2 regions of the Candidatus Pelagibacter sp. PS_41 genome follow, and region 2 is predicted to be linked to the other one. Evidence: riboswitches for the same ligand, from Rfam matches in the RefSeq annotation. Region 2 holds a riboswitch; the other holds the start of a gene.
What was found. A riboswitch is a leader RNA that binds a small molecule or an ion and turns the genes downstream of it on or off. The one in region 2 is predicted to bind glycine.

Region 1: another riboswitch for glycine. It lies ahead of AC5SL8_RS00580 (malate synthase G); the one in region 2 lies ahead of gcvT (glycine cleavage system aminomethyltransferase GcvT).

The regions. Positions count from the first base shown of each region.
Region 1 covers NZ_CM182062.1:105,033-108,459, forward strand. Annotated here, with positions in the region: gene AC5SL8_RS00580 (malate synthase G) at 1-1,421, opposite strand, end outside; glycine riboswitch at 1,505-1,591, opposite strand; gene AC5SL8_RS00585 (acetyl-CoA carboxylase carboxyltransferase subunit alpha) at 1,681-2,787, shown strand; gene secA (preprotein translocase subunit SecA) at 2,782-3,427, opposite strand, start outside.
Region 2 covers NZ_CM182062.1:264,624-268,050, forward strand. Annotated here, with positions in the region: gene AC5SL8_RS01400 (5-oxoprolinase subunit C family protein) at 1-259, shown strand, start outside; gene AC5SL8_RS01405 (DMT family transporter) at 246-1,130, shown strand; glycine riboswitch at 1,148-1,235, shown strand; gene gcvT (glycine cleavage system aminomethyltransferase GcvT) at 1,312-2,415, shown strand; gene gcvH (glycine cleavage system protein GcvH) at 2,415-2,795, shown strand; gene gcvP (aminomethyl-transferring glycine dehydrogenase) at 2,798-3,427, shown strand, end outside.

The DNA of each region.
Region 1 (3,427 bases), 160 kb from region 2:
TTTTTTATCATTGGACCTGCTTCCATTGATGTATGCATTTCATCACCAGTTCTATCTAAAAAACCTGTATTGATAAAAAATACTCTATTTTTCAGAGTTCTGATGCACTCTTTAAGATTGGACGATGTTCTTCTTTCCTCATCCATTATTCCAATTTTACATGTGTATTTTTCCAATCCTAAAACTTCTTCAACTTTAGTAAAGATTAAATCTGTAAATGCAGTTTCATCAGGACCATGCATTTTTGGTTTAACAATATAAATGGAACCTTTTCTAGAATTACTTTTTTTTTTAATATCGTGAAGGCAAGCTGCTGAAGTTATAAAGGCATCCATAATACCTTCTGGTATTTCAGAACCATCTTTTAAAGTGATTGCTGAGTTAGTCATAAGGTGTCCAACATTTCTTATCAATAACAAACTCCTTCCATGTAGTTTTAATCTTTTTCCATCTTTAGAAATATAACTTCTGTCAGGATTTAATTTACGTTCATATGTCTTTCCATTTTTTTCGAAAGTTGATTTTAAATCACCCTTCATAAGTCCAAGCCAATTACGATAACAAATAACTTTGTCATCAGCATCAACCGCAGCAACACTATCTTCATTATCACAAATAGTTGAAACTGCAGCTTCAACAATAATATCGCTAATTTTAGCAGGATCTTGTTTAGAACTAAAAGCATTTGGATCTATAATTATTTCTATATGAAGATTATTATTTTTTAAAATTATTGCTGAAGGGTCATTGGCCTCTCCTCTATGACCAATAAATTTATCTTTATTTTTTAAAGATGTTTCAGCATTATCTTTTAATATTGTTAAAGAACCATTATCAATTTTAAACCCTGTAATATTATGCCATTCAAAATCTTCTAGAGGAAAATATTTTTTTAAAAAGTCTCTTCCATATCTTATAACCATTTCCCCTCTTAAAGGATCATATCTTTGATGGGCACTATCTTCAGATTGTTCAATTATGTCTGTGCCATACAAACTATCATATAAACTCATCCATCTAGCATTTGCAGCGTTCAGTGCATATCTTTCATTCATGATTGGAACTACTAATTGCGGTCCAGCAATACTAGTTATTTCTTCATCAACGTTATTTGTTTGAATTTTAAAATCTGGACCTATTTCTTTTAGATAATCAATTTCCTTTAAAAATTTTTTATATTCTCCTAAATTTATTTCATTGCCTTTATTAGCAATATGCCAATTGTCTATTTTTTTTTGTAAATCCTCTCTTATTTTTAATAGTTCTTTATTTTTTGGGGCTAGCTCATGAACTGCTTTGTCGAAGCCTTCCCAGAATTTTTCAGAAGAAATATTTGTATCTTTAAGCAATTCTTCATTAATGAAGTTAAGTAATTGATTAGAAACTGATAGATTGTGTATTTTTGTATATTGTTCTTTCATAGCACCCTTGATAATTACCCCATCTGTATTTTTGCCTGAGAGTTTTGCTCCATCGGCGAGATTTAATCTCTTTCCAGAGTGTTATGTTTTTATCGGTCCTTTTGCCTGAGAGTTTCCGGGGTGGTTGCTCCTTCGGCGCTATTTTTATTAGTCTCTCCCGATTTATTTAAGAGTACCTTTAAACAAGATTATGTCAAATATAAATTATTTAAAACATTTTATTGCCTTTTTTGTTAATTAAATATTAATAAAGTTGTTTATGAAAAATTATTTAAACTTTGAAACAGATATAAAAAATCTTGAAAATGAATTAGAAAAACTAAAGGATCCATATAATCAAGATGGGCTATCAGAAGTAGACACAAAAAAAATCTTACAATCACAAAAAGAAATAGATGAAAAGTTACAAGAGATTTATTCAAATCTAGATCCTTGGCAAACAACTTTAGTTGCAAGACATGAAGATAGACCTAAAGCAAAATTTTTTATAGATAATTTATTTGAAGATTTTATTTCATTGTCTGGAGACAGGTTTTATGGAGAAGATAAATCAGTAATAGCTGGGTTTGCAAAGTTTAATGAAAAATCAGTTTTGGTTATTGGACAAGAGAAAGGTGACACTCTTGAAACTAGGATGGAAAGAAACTTTGGAATGATGAGACCTGAGGGTTATAGAAAAACAATTAGATTAATGAATCTGGCAAATAAATTTAATATCCCAATAATTTCATTTGTTGATACCCCCGGAGCATATCCTGGTGTTGGAGCCGAGGAAAGAGGGCAGGCAGAGGCAATCGCAAAATCAATTGAATGTTGCATGTCATTAAATGTTCCAACTTTAGCTGTTGTAATTGGTGAAGGTGGTTCAGGAGGAGCAATAGCACTAGCCTCATCTAATAAAGTTATTATGTTAGAAAATGCAATCTATTCAGTTATATCTCCAGAAGGATGTGCAACCATTTTATGGAGAGATCCAAAGAGAACCTTAGAGGCTGCAAAAGCAATGAAATTATCATCAAAAGATCTCCTTGAACTAAAGGTAATTGATGAGATCGTTGCAGAACCAATTGGTGGTGCACACCGAGATAGAGATTTAATTTTGGATAACGTTAGAAGATCAATCACAAATAATTTGAATGAATTTGAGAATATGAGTGGAGAAGAAATTTTTAGCCATAGAAAAAATAAATTTTTAAGCATTGGAAGAACAAAGGGCTTTGTAAGTCAACCAGATAATCTAAGTGCACTAAATATGAAAAAAAATAAGCTTAATAGCTTTATTGAAAAATTTTTTAACTTTAAGATTTTTTTATCAATATTTGTTGCAGCAATTGTTTTGTTTTCTTATCTGGTTTTTTTTCTATAAAGCGCCACAGCAATTTTTAAATTTTTTACCAGTGGCTTCACACTTTTCGTTTCTTGATAGTTTTTGATCTTTTTTTTGTATCAATAAACATTTGGGGTTATTCGAAATTTGCTTCTTAATAGGTTTAATTGTATTTTCACTTGGCTCTTGAACTATTTTTAGATTCATTAAAATTGTAACAAAATCAATTTTTAATTTATTCAGTAAATTTTCAAAAAGATAAAAAGCCTCTTTTTTATATTCAACCAGGGGATCTTTTTGACCATAAGACCTTAGGCCAATAACTTGTCTTAATTGTTCAAGATATTGGATATGAGATTTCCAATTTAAATCAATGCACTGAAGTAAAATTCTTTTTTCAATTTCTTTAGCCTTTTCTTCATTAAGCATATTAATTCTCTCATTTCTGGCTTCGATAAATTTAGAGTCTATCTTTTCCTTAAATTCTTTATCATTTAAATTTACAAGATTTTCAAATTCATCATCATTTACGCTTTTTCCAACTAGAGTTTTTAGTTGATTGTTGAATTCATTATTTTTAGTTTTTGATATTTTTTGAGATTTTAAAGAAATAAGATGATTTATAATCTCTAATAAAAATTCATCAGAATAATCAAAAACTTTTTCATTATTCATCACA
Region 2 (3,427 bases):
AAATATTAAATCAGAAGGTCTTGTAAGAGGAGTAATCCAGGTCCCAGCCGATGGAAATCCAATTATAATGCTTTCTGATCACGGAACTATTGGAGGATACCCAAAGATCGGAGTTGTTATTTCAGCAGATTTAGATCAAGTTGGTCAATTTACACCTGGATCTAAAATAAGATTTAAAGAAGTAAGCCTTGCAGAAGCTCAGAATATATTTAAAGCATATACGATTGATACAAATAAATATTTAAATGAAAATAATTAGCAAAATTCCTGGCCCGATACTCGTTTTTATGGGTGCATGCTGCTTAAGCTTTGGAGGCTTGATTGTAAAATCATTCGAGGGTGCAACTCTGTGGCAAATATTATTTTGGCGTTCATTATTTTTTTCATTAACAATTTTGTTGTTTTTAGTAATCACTTATAAGCAAAAATTATTTAAGGCATTTTACGACTCGGGATTGCCAGGGTTTTTTGGTGGAATTATTTTATCCTTGGGTTTCTGTGGATATGTTTTTGCGATGTATAATACAACTGTTGCAAACACTAATTTTATCATTTCAACACAAATATTATTTCTAGCAATGTTTGGATACTTATTCTTAAAAGAAACAATTACATCTTTAACATTAGTATCAATTATCCTTGCGATCACTGGAGTTTTGTTAATGGTTGGAAATTCTTTATCACCAGGAGAAATGTCTGGCAATTTAGCAGCTTTTAGTATGCCTATTACATTTGCTGTTCTGATAATGATTGTGAGAAAGTTTCCTAATGTCGATATGGTACCTGCACAATTTATTGCGGGTGTAAGCTCATGTATTATTGGATATTTGTTATCAGACAAACTTATGATTTCCTCTAATGATATCTTTTTAGGATTTACTGCAGGTTTTTTTCAAGTTGGATTTGGATTTATATTTATAACTATGGGTGCTCGAAGTACTCCTTCTGCGATGGTTGGTATTATAATGCTATCCGAATCTGTTTTAGGACCTATATGGGCATTTTTATTTGCAGGTGAAAGATCATCATTATTTACATTAATTGGAGGCAGTATTATTCTTTTTGCAGTATTACTGCAATTTTATGCATTACTTTTTCCAAGTAAAAAAAAATTAGAAGTTGACTCTTAACATCAACTCATAGATTATCACATCATACGGGAGAGACTACACTACGTAGCGCCGAAGGAGCAACCACCCAGGAATCTCTCAGGCAAAAAGGACCGTACCATATTAACTCTGGAAAGAGATTTAGTTCTCGCCGAAGGAGCAAAACTCTCAGGCAAACATACAGATGGGTATAAAAGTTAATATGGAAAATATAAAAACTAAACTTTACAATTTACATCAAAAGCATGGAGCAAAGTTTGTTCCATTTGCAGGCTATGAAATGCCGATACAATATCCTGAAGGCATTGTAGAAGAACATAAATACACAAGATCAGATGCAGGATTATTTGATGTTTCTCACATGGGACAACTTTTTATTAAAGGTGGTGAGGAATTAACTACAGATTTAGAAAAAATTTTTCCCTTAGATTTAAAAAATATCTCCTTAAATCAAAGCAAGTATAGTTTCTTAATGAATGAAGAAGCCTTTATTCACGATGATTTGATTATCACAAAAGTAGAAGGAGGATACAATATTATTTTGAACGCAGCTTGCAAAAATGAAGATTATCAAATTATAGCAAAATTATTAAATAATAAATATGAAATGGTTTTAAATTCTGATTTATCACTCATTGCTATTCAGGGCCCTAAAGCTGCTAATATCTTAAAAGAAGTCATTGCAGGTCCTGATAATCTTAATTTTATGAATGGTGATTGGTTTAATTACTCAGATGATAAAGTTTATATAACAAGATCTGGATATACAGGTGAAGATGGTTTTGAAATTTCAATAGGCAATAACAAAGTAGAGGATTTAGTTAAAAATTTAATACTAAAAGGGGCAAAATTAATAGGTTTGGGTGCAAGAGATACCTTAAGATTGGAAGCAGGTCTTTGTTTATATGGTCATGATATTGATCTAGAGACAACACCAATTGAGGCAAATCTTAAATGGGCAATCTCTAAAAAAAGGTTAGAGAATGGTGGTTTCAGAGGGTTTGATAAAATTGATAGTCAGATAAAATCAGGTACTAAAAAATTAAGAGTAGGCATTGCTCCTGAAGAAAGAATTATAGCTCGAGAAAAAACAAAAGTGTTTAATGAGAATAATGAAGTTATAGGAGAAATAACAAGTGGAACTTTTGGACCAAGCATACAAAAACCAATTACACTTGGTTATGTGCAAAGTGAGTATGCTAAATTAGATACAAAGATTTTATTAGAAGTTAGAGGTAAAAAATACCCAGCTAAAATATGTAAATTACCATTTTATAAAAAAAGCTATGTGAAAGGAGCAAACTAATGAGTGATGTAAAATTTTCAAAAGAACATGAATGGATTAAAATGGATGGTGATATAGCCACAATAGGGATTACACAACATGCAACAGAAATGTTGGGAGATATTGTTTTTGTTGAGCTTCCTGAATTAGGATCAAATGTTGAAAAAGATGGTAATGCGGGAGTGGTTGAATCTACAAAAGCTGCAAGTGATGTTTATACCCCAGTTTCTGGAGAAGTAGTTGAAAACAATCAAGCAATTGTTGATGACCCGGGTAAAATAAATAGTGATCCGGAAAATGAAGCTTGGTTTTTTAAGCTTAAAATTAAAGATAAGGCAGAGTTGGATACTCTAATGAATAAAGAGGAATACGATAAATTTGCAAAAGAAAGTGGTAATTAAAAATGCTTAAAGCTTCACAAAAAGATTTTATTAAAAGACATATTGGACCATCTGATACTGAGCAAAATTTTATGCTCAAAGAATTAGGGTTTAAAAATTTGGACGAACTAATAAACAAAACAGTTCCAGAAAAAATCTTACTTAAAGAAAGTCTTGAAATTGGTGAACCTAATTCAGAATATGAAGCTTTAAGAAAACTAAAAGAAATTTCAAAAAAAAATATAATTAATTCAAACTTTATAGGTATGGGGTATTATGGAACTTTTACTCCACATGTAATTCTTAGAAATATTTTAGAAAATCCAGGCTGGTATACATCTTATACTCCATATCAACCTGAAGTAGCCCAAGGTAGATTGGAAATGCTTTTAAATTTCCAACAAATGATTATTGATTTTACAGGAATGGATATAGCTAACGCCTCTTTACTTGATGAAGGTACTGCGGCAGCTGAAGCTGTCGGACTAAGTTACAGAGTTAGTAAAAATGAAAGTAATAAAGTATTTGTATCAAAAGATTGTCACCCTCAAACTGTCGATGTTATTAAAACAAGAGCTGAACCTATGGGTTTAGAGGTTATTGTTGGAGATGAATATAAAGATATCAAAGGTGAAATTGTTTGTGGTATTATT